Regions from separate parts of the Nakamurella sp. A5-74 genome, predicted to be linked through region 1. Evidence: riboswitches for the same ligand, from Rfam matches in the RefSeq annotation. Region 1 holds a riboswitch; the other holds the start of a gene.

Region 1 (3,399 bases):
CAGCGGCAGCCAGCAGCCGGCCGCGTGGAGGGTGCCGGCGTGGTCGCGCAAGACGATGTCGGTCGGTCCGTCGGCCAGCACCGTTCCGGCATCGCCCAGAACGAGAGCTCGACCGGGCAGCCCGGCGGTCCCGGCCACGCCAGCCCATTCGTCGAGCCGATGCTCGACGAGGACCATCGCGGGCCGGTACCTCTCGATCGCCCCGGCCAGCGCCCCGCGCACCGAGGCGACCCCGGCCGGGTCGAGCATCGATGTCGGCTCGTCGAGCAGGAGCACCTCGGGCTCGGTGATCAGGGCCGCCGCGACGGCGACCCGCTGAGCCTCCCCGCCGGAGAGACGTGCGGTAGCCCGGTGTCGCAAACCGGCGGCGCCGACGGCATCCAGGACGGCACTGACCCGCGGACCGATGGTCGCCGGCTCGGTCGCCTGATTCTCCAGCGGCAGAGCGAGCTCCTGTTCGACCTGCGGCAGGCAGACCGCCGCGGACGGGTCCTGGGCAAGGACCCCGAGGTGCCGGGACCGTTCGACGACGGAGCTGGCATCACTCGTCCCGGCGACGATCACCCCGCCGGTGATGTCCGCGGTCACGGTGTGCGGGACGACCCCGGTGATCACGTGCAGGAGCGTCGACTTACCCGACCCGGACGCGCCGAAGACGACCATCTGTTCTCCCGGTGCGAGCCGCACCGACACCGCGCGCAGCACGGGCTCGTCGCGCCGGGCAAAGGCCACGGTGATGTTGTCCAGCTCGACGACGGCCGCACCGCCCGCCCCGTCGGCGCAGACGGCCGGCGGCGGCCGGCTACTCACCGCTGGCCCAGCTCGCGGCCGATCGCGAAGTTGTCGACAACACCGGTGCGGGCCAGGGCGTCGACGATGAGCTTGGCGAGCAACCCACCCAGGACGATCCCGGACAGGGCCTGCATGGCCAGGCGCAGGAAGAAGATGTCCTGTCCGTACCAACCGGACCGGAAGGCGGAGTAGAAGAACACCAGGCCGGCGCCGAGAAGGCCGGCCAGGGCGAAGACGCCCCAGCCGAATCGCCGGTACCTCGTCAGTGCGAACGGCAGCTCGCTGCCCGCGCCCTGGATGGCTGCGGCGATCAGAAGCGTCGGGCCGACCGGCGAGCCGAGAAAAACGACCTCGATGACCGCGGCGAGGATTTCGGCGATCACGCCGGCGAAGGGCCGGCGGATGATCGCGACGGCGATCGGGGAGACCAGGAGCCATCCGCCGAACAGGATGTGTTGGGAAAGGTCGCCGGCCGGACCCATCAGGATGCTCAGCCCGTTCCAGCCCTGGACGAGCGCCCAGTAGGCGAAGCCGAACACGACACCCAGGACGACGAGGAGGACGAGGTCCTTCATGGCCCAGCCGCGATGGGTCCGGATGGGAGAAGAGTTGCGTTTGGCGGTCACGGCGCGTTCGTTCCTTTCGAGTCCTCGGCCGGGCTCGGCGAGCCCACCGAGACGGTGAGGTGGGACACGACGTGCGGGACGACGGCGCCCACCTGAGCCCACGCGTCAATGGCGGTGGCCAGGACCTCGGCCACGTCGCCAGTCAGCTTCGTGGCGTAGTGATTCGCCCGGGCCGCGGCGCCCCGGGTACGCGCGGAGGCGATTGCGGACTCGATGTGCGACATGTGGTCGCCGTGACCGGAACCGCCGTCCAGGAGCGGGTACAACGACCACTGCGCTGCCGCACGGACACCGGTGGGCTCCAGCTCCACCGGCGCCGCGCTGGGCAAGCCGGTGACGTCCAGGTCGCAGGACACCTCACCGGGGCAGCCCCGGGACAGGAGGATATGGGTGACAACGTGCCCCCCACCGCAACGCTGAGACACGGCGGCGATGAGGGCAACGGCGAACGCAGCCAGTCGCTGCTCCGCGGGCTCGGTGCGCGCACCGACGTAGCTGCTGACCTCGTCGGTCTCCACAACGAGGCCGTCGCTCAGGCCGTCGCCGGTGACGTCGGCGAGCGCGCCGAGGATGACGTTCGCGAAGTCGTCGCAGTGGGGGTGGACGCTCAGCCGCATTCCAATGCCGAGCTGCTCAGGCGTCGCAAAGGTGGCCACCTGCTGGTCGTGCTGGGTGCTCATCACGGGTCCCCTCAGGCCCGCGGATATATCAAGGACCCGCGCCGACTTCCGATGTCGGACAGGCACCCTGCTCCCTACGCCGGTACGAACCGGATCAGGTTGACGGGTCTGCGGGCAATCCGCACTCTCAGCGCCGATCGGCGCTCCCCGGGGGTCTCTCCCAACCGTACCCCCAGCGCACGGCTGTCCCGTCTCGTGGCAGGAACCCTTGTCAACACAGAGACCCAGCGACGCGGCCATCAGCCGCGTCTACTGTCCACGGCCGGCGTGGTCGACCTGATCGGCGTCGTCCGGCATTGAATGGGCGGACGTTCCCAGCGTGAGCGGCTGCCTGATCAGGACGGGATCTCGACTCCTTCGTCGCTCGATCAACGGGGGGGTCGCTCGATCGCTCCCCGGACCCTGCCGCTCATGTTCGGGTCAGCCGCTCACGTTCGACCGTGAGCGAACGTGCCCAGCGTGAGCGGCTGCGTGATCAGGACGGGATCTCGACTCCTTCGTCGCTCGATCAACGGGGGGTCGCTCGATCGCTCCCCGGACCCTGCCGCTCATGTGATCAGGACGGGATCTCGACTCCTCCGTCGCTCGATCAACGGGGGGTCGCTCGATCGCTCCCCGGACCCTGCCGCTCATGTTCAGGTCTATACGGGATCTCGACTCGTTCCTTGCTCGATCAGCGCTGGGACGACGCGCTCGTGCCACCATGGAGCGGTGCCGGACGACCTGCTGATCGCGCGCAACCCCGAACCCGACTCGAAGCTGCCCTACCTGGTCCGCATCCCGCTCGGGGCCGAAGGAATCGTGGTGAAGGCGCGCGAGACGTGGCCCCGAGCGTCGAAGGTGTTCTGTCACCGGTCGACCGAGTGGCCGGCGGACGCGGAGATCATCGAACGCTGGCCGGTGCGCGCCTGCACCCGCCGCGGACCGGCCATCGACCTGATCCTGGAGCGTGCGCGGGAGAACCGGTCGCAGTTCGTCGTCACGATGGCCCGCGGCCGCGAGATGGTGTTCTGGCAGTCGCCCCGGACGACGAAGCAGGCCCGCCCGAACGTCACCCTGCCGAGAGCCCGCGCCCACGGGCAGGTCCTGGAGATCCTGGTCGACAGCGCCGAGAAGTACCCGTGGCGGTTCTCGGCGCAGCAGGCGACCACCCGCCGGCAGCGCCTGACTGCCGGCGACTACGCGGTGGAACTCGACGGCGAGGTGATCGCCGCCGTCGAACGCAAGACCCTCGAGGACCTCGCATCCTCCCTGCTCAACGGGAAGCTGCGGTATGCGGCAGCCGAACTGGCGACGCTGCC
Region 2 (3,399 bases), 1.3 Mb from region 1:
AAGACCGGACCCGGCGGGCATTGGGCCGCGCCTCTGGTGCGCGGGGTCGTGCTGTTCGGGACCGCGGTCGCGCTGTGGGTGGAGCCGGTGCGGACCACCTTCAACTACGGGCAGATCAACCTGCTGTTGATGACGGTGCTGCTGCTGGGCGCGGTGGCGACCAAGGACTGGGTCGCCGGTGTCACTGTCGGGCTGACCGCGGGCATCAAGCTGATCCCCGCCGTCACCGGCCTGTTCTATCTGCTCTCCCGACGGTTCTCCGCGGTGGCCGCAGCGGTGGCGACCTTCGTCGCGACGGGACTGCTGGCGCTGCTCGTCGTCCCCGATCTGACCGGGCGGTACTTCACCGAGCTGATCTTCGAACCGGAGCGCACAGGAGTGGTCGCGGCGGTCCGAAACCAGTCGTTGCGGGGAGCGATCGACCGGCTGGCGGGGGAGGACTCGACCGTCCTCTGGGCCGTCGCCGTGGTCGGTGTGATCGTGCTGGGGATCCTGGCCGCCGTCGGGTCGCTGCGGGCCGGCGACCGCCTCGCGGCCTTCCTGGCAGTGCAGTTCATCGGTCTGGAGATCTCGCCGATCTCCTGGAACCACCACTGGGTGTGGGTCCTGCCGCTGGTGCTGTGGTGCTGGTGCGGCCCTCGGCGTGCGGAGCGCGCCGTGCAGTGGCTGGCCGGCAGCTGGGCGGTGGTGACGTTGGCATTCCTGATGCCGCTCCTCGCGGCCCAGGAGGCGAGGACCTGGGGAGCCGGGGAGCCGCTGGCGCTGTGGGTGAGACTGCTCGGTGCCGTCTATCCCGTGCTGGGGATCGCGACCCTGGTGGTGTTGCTGACAGTCGGACGCAGAGCGGTGGCCGCTGCGACCCAGGTCCCCGCAACCGCGTAGCGTCACAGGAGACACGGGAGTCCGGTGCGCCGGGCTGAGAGAGGGACACGAAGTCCCTGACCGTCGAACCTGATCCGGATCATGCCGGCGCAGGGACGTCCTCTCATCGATCACCCGTGCTGACCTTCGGGAAGGCACCCCATGACGTACTCCACCCTCCGGTGGCGCGGCCGCCGCGCTGCCCTGGCGCTCACCGCCGCAGCGTTCACGCTGACCGCCTGCGGTTCGGCCGCGACACCGGCACAGAGCGGTGGCCCGACGCCGTCGACGAGCGCAGCGGCGAGCTCGCCATCCAGCATTGCGTCCAGTGCTGCGTCGAGTTCCCCGTCGAGCACTGCGTCCAGTGCTGCGTCGAGTTCCCCGTCCAGTACGCCCGCCGGCACCGGATCGACCCGCAACGCCGCCGGCGGTGGTGAGGTCACGCTCGTCACCCACGACTCGTTCAACATGACCAAGGACGTCGTCGCGAAGTTCCAGCAGGACACCGGGATCACCCTCAAGATCATCGCCCAGGGTGACGCCGGTGCGATGGTGAACCAGTTGGTGCTCACCAAGAACAAGCCGCTGGGCGACGTAGCGTTCGGCGTCGACAACACGTTCGCCTCCCGCGCCCTGGACGAGGGTGTGTTCGCGCCCTACACCTCGCCGGCGGCCGGTAACGGCAGTACCACCTACTCCGCCGCCACTGATGGCCGGCTGACCGCGGTGGACTACAGCGACGCCTGCGTCAACGTCGACGAGAAGTGGTTCGCAGGCAAGAACATCCAGCCGCCGACCAGCTACGAGGATCTCACGCAACCGCAGTACAAGAATCTGTTCGTGGTGCCCTCGCCCGCGACCAGCTCACCGGGTCTGGCGTTCCTGCTGGGGACGATCGCGCACTTCGGCGCCGACAAGTGGCAGGCGTATTGGCAGCAGCTCAAGGACAACGGGGTGAAGATCACCGCCGGCTGGAACGATGCGTACACCGTCGACTTCTCCGGCTCGACCGGTAAGGGTGACCGGCCGTTGGTGCTGTCGTACGCCTCGTCACCGCCGTTCGAGGCCGCTGCCGGGGACACCGCGGCGCCGACGGCTGCACTGCTGGACACCTGCTTCCGCCAGATCGAATACGTCGGAGTGCTCGAGGGCGCGCAGAACCCGACCGGCGCCCAGAAGGTCGTCGACTGGATGCTGAGCAACGGGTTCCAGGCTGCTGTCCCCGAGCAGATGTACGTCTACCCGGTCGATGCGCACACCGCGCTGCCGGCGGACTGGAAGAAGTTCGCACCGGTGGCCACGGCGCCGGCGGAGATGGATCCGGCCGAGATCACCGCGAACCGGGAGGGCTGGATCTCGTCCTGGTCCGATCTGATGGAGAGCTGAGAACGCCGATGTCCGCCCTGGCGGGAACCCTGGAACGGGCGCGGCCGCCGGTCGGCCTTCCCCCGTCCGGTTCCCGACGGGCGACCGGACTGATGGTCCTGGCCGCGCTGCCGGTCGCGGCACTGGGGCTGTTCTTCCTCTATCCGGTGGGCACGCTACTGGGCCGTGGGCTGCTGGAGGACGGATCCTGGCAGCTGGGGGCATTCGGTGAGGTGTTGGGACGCAGCAGGATCCGGCAGATCCTCTGGTTCACGGTGTGGCAGGCGGCAGCCTCCGCCGGGCTGTGTCTGCTGCTCGGAATCCCCGGTGCGTACGTGCTGTACCGCTGTTCGTTCCGCGGCAGGGGAGTGGTGCGCGCCCTGGTCACGATTCCGTTCGTGCTGCCGACCGTGGTGGTGGGATTGGCGTTCCGGACGCTCTTCGCAGACGACGGTCCGCTCGGTTCCTGGGGGTGGGACGGGACCGTCGGCGCCATCCTCGCGGCCCACGTGTTCCTCAACTACGTCGTCGTCGTGCGCACTGTCGGCGCATCCTGGGCGGGTCTGGACGATCGGGAGGTGCTCGCCGCACGCAGCCTGGGGGCCGGACCGGTACGCGCGTTCGCCACGGTGACACTGCCCGCACTGATGCCAGCCGTACTGGGTGCCGCCTCGATGGTGTTCCTGTTCTGCGCCACCAGCTTCGGGATCATGCTGGTGATGGGTGGCGGCCGCTACCGGACCCTGGAGACGGAGATCTACCGGCAGACGGTCGTCATCTTCGACCTGCGGACGGCGGCGGTGCTGTCAGTCGTGCAGATCGTCGCCGTCGCGGTACTGCTGGCGATCACCGGGCTGCTCCGGTCGCGGGCCGAGGCGACCTGGCGGACGGCCTCGACGCTGCGGCGCGGGATCACCAGGGGCGCCGTCCCCGCGGTACTGATCACTGCCGTCACCGTGCTGGCGATGGTGGTGCCGATCGCCGTGCTCGTGGTGCGGTCACTCCGCACGCAGACGAGCACGGGAGCAGGATGGGGGCTGGACAACTACCGGGCCCTCGGCACCCTGGGGGCGGACAACATCATGCTGGTGCCGGTCACCACGGCGCTGGGGAACTCGTTGCGGGCAGCGGTGTTCGCGGCCATCGGCGCCCTCGTGGTCGGCCTCGCGGTGA

What was found. Region 1 has a riboswitch for thiamine pyrophosphate ahead of ABLG96_RS01020 (YkoF family thiamine/hydroxymethylpyrimidine-binding protein). Riboswitches for the same ligand answer to the same signal wherever they lie in the genome.
Region 2: another riboswitch for thiamine pyrophosphate. It lies ahead of ABLG96_RS16705 (thiamine ABC transporter substrate-binding protein); the one in region 1 lies ahead of ABLG96_RS01020 (YkoF family thiamine/hydroxymethylpyrimidine-binding protein).

Annotation. Positions count from the first base shown of each region.
Region 1 covers NZ_CP159218.1:211,635-215,033, reverse strand. The annotation lists gene ABLG96_RS01030 (ATP-binding cassette domain-containing protein) at 1-810, opposite strand, end outside; gene ABLG96_RS01025 (ECF transporter S component) at 807-1,418, opposite strand; gene ABLG96_RS01020 (YkoF family thiamine/hydroxymethylpyrimidine-binding protein) at 1,415-2,098, opposite strand; TPP riboswitch at 2,151-2,258, opposite strand; gene ABLG96_RS01015 (histone-like nucleoid-structuring protein Lsr2) at 2,810-3,399, shown strand, end outside.
Region 2 covers NZ_CP159218.1:3,649,425-3,652,823, reverse strand. The annotation lists gene ABLG96_RS16715 (glycosyltransferase 87 family protein) at 1-882, shown strand, start outside; TPP riboswitch at 887-995, shown strand; gene ABLG96_RS16710 (hypothetical protein) at 993-1,313, opposite strand; gene ABLG96_RS16705 (thiamine ABC transporter substrate-binding protein) at 1,330-2,247, shown strand; gene ABLG96_RS16700 (iron ABC transporter permease) at 2,256-3,399, shown strand, end outside.